One region of the Brevibacillus choshinensis genome, then DNA from elsewhere that is predicted to be linked to it. Evidence: a T-box and tRNA genes for the amino acid it is inferred to sense, from the RefSeq annotation. Region 1 holds a T-box; the other holds one or more tRNA genes.
What was found. The T-box of region 1 lies ahead of trpS (tryptophan--tRNA ligase). A T-box ahead of a tRNA ligase gene usually reads a tRNA of that ligase, here a tRNA-Trp.
Positions count from the first base shown of each region.

Region 2: it encodes a tRNA-Trp, which carries the amino acid that the T-box ahead of trpS (tryptophan--tRNA ligase) is inferred to sense. The anticodon was not compared.

Region 1 is NZ_CP069127.1:1,332,836-1,338,213, reverse strand. Features, by position in the region: gene JNE38_RS07110 (extracellular solute-binding protein) at 1-137, opposite strand, end outside; gene JNE38_RS07105 (helix-turn-helix domain-containing protein) at 201-1,502, opposite strand; gene JNE38_RS07100 (HXXEE domain-containing protein) at 1,585-2,112, opposite strand; gene JNE38_RS07095 (TetR/AcrR family transcriptional regulator) at 2,137-2,721, opposite strand; T-box leader at 2,853-3,115, shown strand; gene trpS (tryptophan--tRNA ligase) at 3,194-4,183, shown strand; gene JNE38_RS07085 (queuosine precursor transporter) at 4,615-5,295, opposite strand.
Region 2 is NZ_CP069127.1:961,000-966,377, forward strand. Features, by position in the region: rRNA gene JNE38_RS05080 (23S ribosomal RNA) at 1-728, shown strand, start outside; tRNA gene JNE38_RS05085 (tRNA-Asn) at 781-856, shown strand; tRNA gene JNE38_RS05090 (tRNA-Ser) at 860-952, shown strand; tRNA gene JNE38_RS05095 (tRNA-Glu) at 957-1,033, shown strand; tRNA gene JNE38_RS05100 (tRNA-Val) at 1,137-1,212, shown strand; tRNA gene JNE38_RS05105 (tRNA-Met) at 1,243-1,319, shown strand; tRNA gene JNE38_RS05110 (tRNA-Asp) at 1,397-1,473, shown strand; tRNA gene JNE38_RS05115 (tRNA-Phe) at 1,513-1,585, shown strand; tRNA gene JNE38_RS05120 (tRNA-Trp) at 1,593-1,666, shown strand; tRNA gene JNE38_RS05125 (tRNA-His) at 1,690-1,765, shown strand; tRNA gene JNE38_RS05130 (tRNA-Gln) at 1,790-1,864, shown strand; tRNA gene JNE38_RS05135 (tRNA-Gly) at 1,872-1,947, shown strand; tRNA gene JNE38_RS05140 (tRNA-Cys) at 1,978-2,051, shown strand; tRNA gene JNE38_RS05145 (tRNA-Leu) at 2,060-2,141, shown strand; gene JNE38_RS05150 (purine/pyrimidine permease) at 2,306-3,637, shown strand; gene JNE38_RS05155 (B3/B4 domain-containing protein) at 3,653-4,324, opposite strand; gene rnhA (ribonuclease HI) at 4,524-4,964, shown strand; gene queG (tRNA epoxyqueuosine(34) reductase QueG) at 4,961-5,378, shown strand, end outside.

The sequences.
Region 1 (5,378 bases):
GGGCCATAGACGTAAATCACCTCTTCCTTTTTCGGATTGCTCGTCTCATCCGTCAGCGCGGATTGGGCATATCCGTTTGCCATGGTGGCAAATAGTAAGATCGAAAGGATGGCTGCAATGGTTACGTTTTTTTTCATGTGTTCCTCCTTGAGTTCGCCTTTTCACACAAGGTAACGAGGGGAGAAGCACAACGGTTCGATTTACAGGATGATTCGGTACACCTTGCGCGGGCGCCCCCGCGGATTCGGGCTTTCCTCGCCGACCACCTGCGCCAGCCCGTTGGATTCGAGCTCCATCAGGATGCGTCTTGCGCTGCGCGGCAGGATTTGCATGTACTGTGCCAGCTCATGGGCGTTGATTTCCTGCGATCTGCGTTTCTTCAAAATGGAATCGAGCTTGGACAGGGTAAGCACGCTCAGGGATGTTTGCTGACTGAGCGTTTGCAGCCGATCCGAAGATGCGCTGCTGTACGAGATCTGCTCCTGGCTGCCCAACGGCCCTGCGATGCTTTTGTCATCAAAGAAGACCATCCAATGGCCTGGCCCTCTCTCCTTGGCGTGAAGCAAAGCTGTTCCCGCGTGGATTTCCGCTTCGTAGGCCGTTTTGCCGATCCCGATTCCGCAGGTGACCCATTCCGCATGAATTCCGAATGCTTCGTCCAGATCAGGCATGGCTCTGTAATCGCTCGTCACGTTTTGCATGATGCCCCGTGTGGTAAAGATCGCATATCTGCCGGGTCCGGCCGTTTTTAGCGAGCCTTGCAAATGCTTGGTGTAGCGCAAGAGCTTCTCCATCGTCTTGATTTCGGCATTCTGCCACTCGTCTGTAGCGAACGTTCCTCCCGCGAGCTCCCGCAGCGGATCGATCTCCATGATTTGCACGGCGATTTGCGTATCTTTGAAATGGAGCATCTCGTGAGTGCGCAGCAGCATGTGAATGACTGAGAGCACCCCTGCTCTCGTCGGCAGCACGCGATGCACCGGGACCCCGCGAGCGCGAAGCTCCATATCCGCCGTCCGCAAGCATGTGACGGCTGCCTTGGTCTTCCCTTCTCTCCACAGCTTTTCGTGATAATCAGCCAGCTCCCCAGCCGTGATCGCGCCGTCATAGTGCAAAAGCCACGTGTACCCCTCGTCGATTCCCGCTTCCTTCAGAAAAAGAATCAGCTCTCTTGCGGAAAAGGTATCGAAGCTGAGTTCACGGACCTTGATCTCGCATTGATGGGACAGATGAAGCAGCGTCCGGTACAGACTCGCCCCCATATGCGGCACATAGGCCATCGGGACGCTGATCTTTCCCCATTCCTTCACCATGGTGTACGGCACCTTGCCGGAAAACAGCCATAGGTCTGCGTCGTGAATATGAGGCTCTATCAAATCAAAAATGTCTTCTTCGTTCCAGTAGACAATTTTCAAGCATTCCAATTCCTCGAATTCTTGTGTGACGGACTCGATGATCTCCATGGAATCATCCGCGCCCAAGATACCCAGTCGCAGCTTCAATGCGCGCCCTTCTTTCGTCAAGGTGATTCTCTATACGATAGCAAATTTGAGATGGCGAGGAAACGAATGACGCTTTACCTTTTCAGCGGTTGCTGACAAACTGCCCCAACCGATGGGCTCCGTACAGAAGCGGTACGATCAACAAGACGTACGGCAGAGTGCTGCCTACCAGCTGCCACGAGATGACATCCTCAGCAAACAGGCAACTGTATGTGTACAGGCTGTAGGGCAGTGCCAGAGCGACTGCTGTCACCACGCCAGGCGTGTAGCTGCGAAGCAGGAGACTCTGACCGATATGGGTAAAGGTGTGCAGAAAAAGAACGTGCAGACAGACGAGGAAAAACGGGAGAAACGTCCTTTGCTCCCACGTGCAGATGGTGAGCAGCACAGCCAGTGCGAGCACACAGAAGATGCACGTCACTGCTACGGCAAATTGCGCAGTAGTCATGGTAAGGGATGGCTCGATCATCCCTTTGAACCAGCGGGGAGCTTTCTTCATGACGACTCCCTTGTTTTTCTGCAGCCAAGACTCCACGACGATCAATTCTTCCAGATCATGCAAGACAAACACGACCAGCAGCAGCCAGATCCAGCTTGTTACCTCGAGCATCCTGTTTCGCCTCCCTCAGAAATGTCACGCCTGAAGCATGCCAAATGCGAGCAGCGCGACCGCTTCATCCGCGAGCTGCTCCGCCGTTTTTTCTCCTGTCAGCAAAAAGCGGAGAGTCAGCCGGTACAGCATCGCAACGATTGATTCAGCCGTGACCTCCACAGCCAAATCCGCCCGCACGTGCCCTGCCTCCTGATTGCTCCTCAGATTGGCAGCTACGATCTGGGCCAGCTTGCGGTGCAGATCTTCTCCCTCCGGCGCTTGGGTCAACACGATCGCCGTCAGCTCTGGCATTTCCGCAAAAAAACGGAACAGGTCCAGCAGATTTTCCCGCATCCTGCCTCGCACCTCCCAGCCTTTCAGCGGCGTCACCTTGCGTCCCGCATCGGAGAGCTCCCAGAGCTTCTTGAAAAATACGTCCATCAGCTCCTGGTGGAGCATTTCCTTGCTGGGGAAATACAAATAGAATGCTGCCTGCGTCAATCCTGCCCGACGAACGATGTCGCTGACCTTCGTGCGATGGTAGCCGTTGGCAGCAAATTCGGATGCCGCTGCCTGCATCAGGCGTGAGCGGCTCATTTCCCCTTTTCCAGACTTCTTTCGAGTCATTCCCCTCACCCCAAAACTAACTCACGAGTTATATAACTTCAAAGTTAGTTTTACATTTATTGGATCAACCGTCAAGTGGCTCTTGCTTTTTTCAAAAGCACTCGGTAAAATGATTGCTCAAAGGGTAACATTTGATGGCAATGAGGAAGAAGAGTAGGCATTTGATGAGACTTCAGAGAGCTGATGGTTGGTGCGAATCAGTGTCGCGTGGATGTTGAATGGGCTTCCGAGCTCCAGACCGAACCCGCTTTGTTCGAGCGACAGTAGGCTCTGGCGTAACGTCCGTACGTTATCATCGGACACCGTATCATTGGTACGGATTAAGAGATTTTGCGCGTGTCTTTCGGCGTGCGTGAAATAACAAGGGTGGCACCACGGTTCATTCGTCCCTGTCCAGGGCGGATGGACCTTTTTGTATTTGTCAAAGCTTTGATTCCAAACGACCATCGAAAACCAGAAAGGAGCAATACCCATGAAAACCATTTTCTCCGGCATCCAGCCCAGCGGCATTTTGACCTTGGGCAACTACCTGGGCGCCATGAAGCATTTCGTTCCGCTGCAGGATGAATTCAACTGTTTCTACTGCATCGTCGACCAGCATGCGATCACGGTTCCTCAAGACCCTGCCGTGCTGCGCGAAAACATCCGCCGCCTGGCTGCGCTATACCTGGCAGTCGGCCTCGATCCGGAAAAGGTGACTCTGTTCATCCAATCCGAAGTGCCGGCTCACGCCAAGCTGGGCTGGATCATGCTTTGCACCTCCTATCTCGGCGAGCTGGAGCGCATGACCCAATTCAAGGACAAATCCGACGGACGCGGAGAATCCATCCCGGGCGGACTTCTCGCTTATCCTCCACTGATGGCAGCTGACATCCTGCTGTACGACACCGACTTCGTGCCGGTAGGGGAAGACCAAAAGCAGCATCTGGAGCTGACCCGCGACCTGGCGAATCGTTTCAACAGCCGCTACAGCGAAGTCTTTAAGATTCCGGAAATTCGCTTGCCGGAAACAGGGGCACGCATCATGTCCCTGCAGGATGGCACAAAGAAAATGAGTAAATCCGATTCCAATGTTGGCGGATTCATCTCCATGCTGGATGACCCCGATACGATCACCAAAAAGATCAAGCGCGCGCAGACCGATTCCGACAGCGCAGTACGTTACGACAAAGCCGAAAAACCAGCGGTCTCCAATCTGATGACCATCTACTCCCTCTGCTCCGGCAAGTCGCTGGATGAGATCGGGGCGATGTACGAAGGAAAAGGCTACGGTGCTTTCAAAGGCGATCTGGCGGAGGTCGTGGTCGAAACGCTGCGACCGATCCAGGAGCGCTACAACCAGCTGATCCAGACTTCCGAGCTGGACGATATCCTCACAAAAGGTGCCGAAAAGGCGAGCGAAACAGCAAACAAAGTGCTCCTCCGCGTGGAAAAAGCCATGGGGATGGCACGCCTCGGATAAATCGTGCAAGCTCGCAGCGACTGGCAAAAGAGCGGTTGCCTGCAAACAGATTAGACGGATGGAGACATCATGGCTCCTTTCCGTCTTTTTTAATGGAATGAGAGAGGATACATTCGCGAGTGCATCTGCCTGACTCAATACTCCCTTGTCTCCGAGACCGTCGTTTTGCCCGGATTCGGTACCTTTTTTGGTTCCAAATAAAAAAGCCGCCACCCTTTTTCGGATGGGGCTTTCTCATGCAGCTTTTTTCTGTTCTCCGCGCAGCGGGATGCGCCATTTCACAACGAACGCTCCAAGCATGAAAGCCTTCTATCTGTTGGATGGACGAGAGTTTGCACCCGATTCCAGGTAAACAAAAACAGAAAAAAGACATGCTCGTCCATTTCATAGACACAGCATGTCTCTTTTTTTAGAAGGGAAAGGGAACCGACTTACTCCTCTGGCACCTTCATGCTTCTTGCTATATACAAAACAGGCGTCGATGCGGCGGAAACAATGAATTTGATCAAATACGTGGTCAGCAGAATTTCCCACCAGACCTCCATCGGATACACACCCAAAAACGCAATCGAGCAAAACGTAATGGAATCCAGCAGCTGACTGAACAAGGTGCTGCCGTTGTTTCGGATCCACAGCTGGTTTTTGCCTGGGCACTTCTTCTTCAGCCACGTGTAGATTTTCACGTCGACAAACTGACTGAGCAAATACGCGCACAAGCTGCCCAGTGCGAGCCGTGGCATCAGACCGAAGAGCGTCTCCAACGCCCCTTGGGAAATGTCTGATTCCTGCGGTTCAAACAACAGGACCAGCTGCATGATAATCGTCGTGGCGATCAAGGTGAAAAATCCGAACCAGACTGCTTTTTTGGCTGCCTTCTCCCCATATTTTTCATTCAGCAGATCACTCGTCAGATAGATGGACGCATAAATCGTATTGCCGAGCGTCATGACCAATCCGAACATCTCGATTGTTTTGACCACTTGAATATTGGCCAGCACCGTGGCCATGCCAAGCCACGCGTACAAACCCATCCTCCCGAACAGGCGGTAGCAGAGCAGAAACAGCCCGAAGTTGACCAGGGCAAATCCCACTCCCAACATCACATTAAACATCAATCATTGCCTCCTAGTTTTGATAACGCGGGAGTTTACGAACCGCGGCCCTTTTTTGGGCATTTCCACATTGTACTTTTTTT
Region 2 (5,378 bases), 370 kb from region 1:
TACCACCCTTGATGTACGGAGTTTCTAACTCGTCGCCCTTATCGGGCGAGAGGACCATGCCAGGTGGGCAGTTTGACTGGGGCGGTCGCCTCCCAAAAGGTAACGGAGGCGCCCAAAGGTTCCCTCAGAATGGTCGGAAATCATTCGTAGAGTGTAAAGGCAGAAGGGAGCTTGACTGCGAGACCTACAAGTCGAGCAGGGACGAAAGTCGGGCTTAGTGATCCGGTGGTTCCGCATGGAAGGGCCATCGCTCAACGGATAAAAGCTACCCTGGGGATAACAGGCTTATCTCCCCCAAGAGTCCACATCGACGGGGAGGTTTGGCACCTCGATGTCGGCTCATCGCATCCTGGGGCTGAAGTAGGTCCCAAGGGTTGGGCTGTTCGCCCATTAAAGCGGTACGCGAGCTGGGTTCAGAACGTCGTGAGACAGTTCGGTCCCTATCTGTCGCGGGCGTAGGAAGTTTGAGGAGAGCTGTCCTTAGTACGAGAGGACCGGGATGGACGCACCGCTGGTGCACCAGTTGTCACGCCAGTGGCACAGCTGGGTAGCTATGTGCGGACGGGATAAGCGCTGAAAGCATCTAAGCGTGAAGCCCCCTCCAAGATGAGACTTCCCACAGCGCAAGCTGGTAAGACCCCTCATAGACGATGAGGTTGATAGGTTCGGTGTGGAAGCGTGGTAACACGTGGAGCTGACGAATACTAATCGGTCGAGGACTTATCCACACATTCTTTAGCAAACATGCGTATTCAGTTTTGAAGGAATGACCTTCAATGTTCCTCGGTAGCTCAGTTGGTAGAGCAATCGGCTGTTAACCGATCGGTCGGCGGTTCGAGTCCGTCCCGAGGAGCCATATGGATGGATGTCCGAGCGGCCGAAGGAGCACGATTGGAAATCGTGTAGGCGGGGTCGACCCGTCTCGTGGGTTCAAATCCCACTCCATCCGCCATCTTGGCCCGTTGGTGAAGCGGTTTAACACAGCAGCCTTTCACGCTGTCATACAGGGGTTCGAATCCCCTACGGGTCACCATAAAATACCCCACAAAGTGTAGAGGATGCTTTGTAGCAACACCGAGTACTTTGCGGGGACCCCAACAAAAAGTTTGGGGCCCGACATTTTGTCGGGGAACTCTGGAGGCTTAGCTCAGCTGGGAGAGCATCTGCCTTACAAGCAGAGGGTCGGCGGTTCGATCCCGTCAGCCTCCACCACTTATTACTACTGACCGAAAAGGTCCCTGTCGCGGGATGGAGCAGCTCGGTAGCTCGTCGGGCTCATAACCCGAAGGTCGCAGGTTCAAATCCTGCTCCCGCAACCAAATTATTCACTTGAACTACGTCGAATGTACATCTTGCTCAAGTGAGATGGGAGTATCCGTAGGATGCAACCAAATATGGAGCTGTGGTGAAGTTGGAGTTCACGCCGGTCTGTCACACCGGAGGTCGCGGGTTCGAGTCCCGTCAGCTCCGCCATTTTCCAACTAGGAAGATAGCGAAAAGAATTTCTTGTCTGGCTCGGTAGCTCAGTCGGTAGAGCAGAGGACTGAAAATCCTCGTGTCGGCGGTTCGATTCCGTCCCGAGCCACTTTTATAGGGGCATAGTTTAACGGTAGAACGAAGGTCTCCAAAACCTTTGGTGTGGGTTCGATTCCTACTGCCCCTGCCACTTTTCAAATAAGCAATAACATGGCGGTCGTGGCGAAGGGGTTAACGCACCGGATTGTGGCTCCGGCACTCGTGGGTTCAAGTCCCATCGATCGCCCCATTCCTTAAGTTGGGGATTACTTATTGGGGTATAGCCAAGCGGTAAGGCAACGGACTTTGACTCCGTCATTCCTAGGTTCAAATCCTAGTACCCCAGCCATTTATACGCGGACGTAGCTCAATTGGTAGAGCGTCGCCTTGCCAAGGCGAAGGTCGAGGGTTCGAGACCCTTCGTCCGCTCCATAAGCTTCATTAAAGAAAGCTTACCAACATGGAGGCATAGCCAAGGGGTAAGGCACGGGTCTGCAAAACCCTTATCCCCGGTTCAAATCCGGGTGCCTCCTCCATATTACTTGCCGGTGTGGCGGAATGGCAGACGCGCGCGACTCAAAATCGTGAGGGAAACCGTGGGGGTTCAAGTCCCTTCACCGGCACCATACTTAACAAACAACCCTGAATGTCAAGAACCCTTGATGATCGGGGTTTTTTTCTGCTTTGTGTGAATTGATAAAACGGAATTCGACAGTAGAATAGCGCGGGCTTTTCGGGCATAGTGAATAGGTGGGCAGCTATTGTCAGTAACAAAAACGAGGTGGTTTTGATGAAGTACGGTTTGAATGACAAACCGCCAGTGGGCACAACCATTTTGTCTGCCCTCCAATGGATGATCGTCGCAGTATCGAGCAGTGTGGCAGTCCCCTTGATGATCGGCGATGTCTACGGCCTTGCGCCGGATGAAATCGGCAACCTGATGCAGCAGACCATGTTTTTTATCGGGTTGGCGTCTCTCTTGCAGGTATGGATCGGTCACCGATATCCGATGCTGGAAGGGCCAGCAGGGCTCTGGTGGGGGATCTTCATTATTTTGGCGCAGATCGGATCGAGTGTGGGCCTAGCACCTCGTGAGATTGGGCAATCCTTTCAGATCGGACTCGCTATGGCTGGGGTTTTGTTCTTGATCTTTGGCTTGATGGGATGGATCGGGAAGCTGCAGCGATGGTTCACGCCTCTCGTCTCAGGGACGTATATGATCCTGCTGGCTGTCTCGTTGTGCAGCAACATTTTGGCGGGGATGCTGGGGATCGGATTTCAACATTCCAAGGAAGTGATCCCGCAGGTGGCGATTGTCTCTGTGGCAATCGTTGCGTTAGTGATCATAGTGATGCGGACAAAACGCTTTTCCAGCTTCGCGGTTTTGTTTGGAATGGTAGCTGGATGGGTGCTGTACGCCCTCATGGGTTGGACGGAGCCAGTCCGTCCTGCTGAACAGGTGATTGCGTGGCCGTCGCTCTTTTTCTGGGGAAATCCCCGCTGGGATTGGGGAGTGATTCTGACGAGCATGCTGACGGGCTTCGTGCTGTTGACGAATCTGGTAACGAGCATGGTCGTCATGGGAAAAGCCACGGATACGGAACCGACCGATGAGCAGTATAACCGCGGAGGCATCTTTACAGGGGTGTCCCATCTTTTGTCCGGGCTTGGGGGAGTAGTCGGGATGATTCCCCTTTCGCTTGCAGCTGCGGTCATCCAGACGACGCGTATGGCTTCTCGATTGCCCTTTATGCTGGCCATGGTCGGCATCATGGTCATCGGCTTGCTGCCGTATGTGGCACACTTCCTGGCGGCTCTGCCGACTCCGGTTGCTTATGCAGCCATGTTCATCTCCTACACGCAGCTGCTCGGATTCGGTCTGAAGGATTACGTGAATGTGAAAATGAACGATCGGACGATTACGGTTGGAGGAAGCTCTTTGCTGGTGGGGATTGGCGTGATGTTTGTGCCATCGTCTGCGTGGCAGCACTTGCCTGCACTCGTCAGCTTCTTGTTCGGTAACGGCCTCTTGCTAGGGGTTATTGTTTGCCTGGTGCTGGAGCATGTCGTTTTCCGGGAGCGAGGAGACGATCAAAAGAAAGAAGACGGCCACGCTGCTTGACGGGCCGTCTTTCTTTTATACAGAGAGAATATAAGAGCGGGTCAAATCCCCGCCATTGATATCCGTAAACATCCGGCCTACTGAACCCAGGATCTCTTCCTTCTTTTGCTGGCCTACCTGCTCGTGGAAAAAGATCACTTGCATCAGGTTGCGGCTGTTTTCGGTGACACAGGAGCGTTTGGAGTCCACGATCGGGCTGCCAAAAGCCCCCTTTTCATCCGAGAGAAGCAGCTTGTCTTCCATGTTGACCTCGCGACCGTTCAATCCCTCGTATACGTCTTCACTGCGGCCGATTCGCAAGGCCACATCTCCGACCAATTGATCTTGGTCATAAATCCCAAAAGGAAGAGCGTGGAGGACGGAGAAGAAATTATTGATGTCAACAGCGCTATTGATCCAGAAAAAGGCATTTCCTTGCAAAAGTCTGCGAAGCAGCGCCTCGGATGAGGGACGGTAGCGCGAAGGATCGGTGCCGACTTGTTTGAAAGCGGCTCGCCACCCGCGAATGCCTTCAATATCAGTCAAGCGTGCAGGATCATGCTCGAGACGGAGGCTTTCCACAAAGTAATTGATGCGGCCTTGAAGCATTTTGGGAGAGTCGCTGACGGAAGCACCGCTGTAGTGGAGAATGCCCAGAGAAAGTTGAGGGAGGCGTTCGGATACAGAAGCGTCCAGCTGTACTTTCATCATGTGTCACTCCTTTTCAAACCTATTTTTGGTAGTATACCAAAATTTTTTTGTGGAAGCGACAAAGCTTCGATACAATAGAAAAAGCAGCATCGGGCAACTCTCTTCCGAAGAGGATTCTTCAATTGCGAATAAAAAACAAGTGCACGGCATTTTTCCAGGATAGAAATGAAAAGCACAGAGGAGGAATTCTCTCGAGATGACGATACGTGAAGTGGAAATTTATACGGATGGTGCCTGCTCAGGCAACCCGGGTCCGGGTGGTTGGGGAGCTGTCCTGATGTACGGGCAGCACATCAAAGAAATGTCTGGTGCGGAATTAAATACTACGAACAACCGGATGGAGCTTCAGGCGGCCATCGAGGCTCTCTCGGTGTTAAAAGAGCCTTGCCAAGTTACCTTGTACAGCGACAGCGCCTATCTGGTCAATTGCTTCCAGCAGGGCTGGTACAAGGGCTGGCTGAAAAACGGCTGGAAGAATAGCAAGGGACAGCCTGTGGAGAATCAGGATTTGTGGAAAGAACTGCTTCGTTTGATGGACATTCATAAAGTACAGTACGTGAAGGTAAAAGGACACGCCGACAACAAGTGGAACAACCGCTGCGATGAGTTGGCGACTGGAGCGATCAAACAGCTGTGAACGAGGTGCAGTACTGGGAACAAACGAAGCAGTCTATCATTGCCTATGCCAAGCAGATTGGGATCGACAAGATTGGATTTGCCAGCGCCGATCCCTTTCTGGAACTAAAGGAACGACTGGTTGAACATCGGGATAGGGGATACGAGTCCGGCTTTGAGGAGCCAGATTTGGATAAGCGTACGCAGCCAGGCTTGCTCGTCGAGGGGGCACGCTCCCTGATTTCAATCGCGCTTGCCTACCCTTCCAAGCTGGAGCAGCCGCCAAAGTCTGAGCCAGGAGCCTACCGAGGGATTCTTTGTCGAGCTGCATGGGGGACAGATTACCACCACGTCCTACGTGACAAGCTGGACAAGTTGACTGGTTTCATCACTGAGCTGGAGCCAGGGGCGCAGATCGAATCCATGGTGGATACGG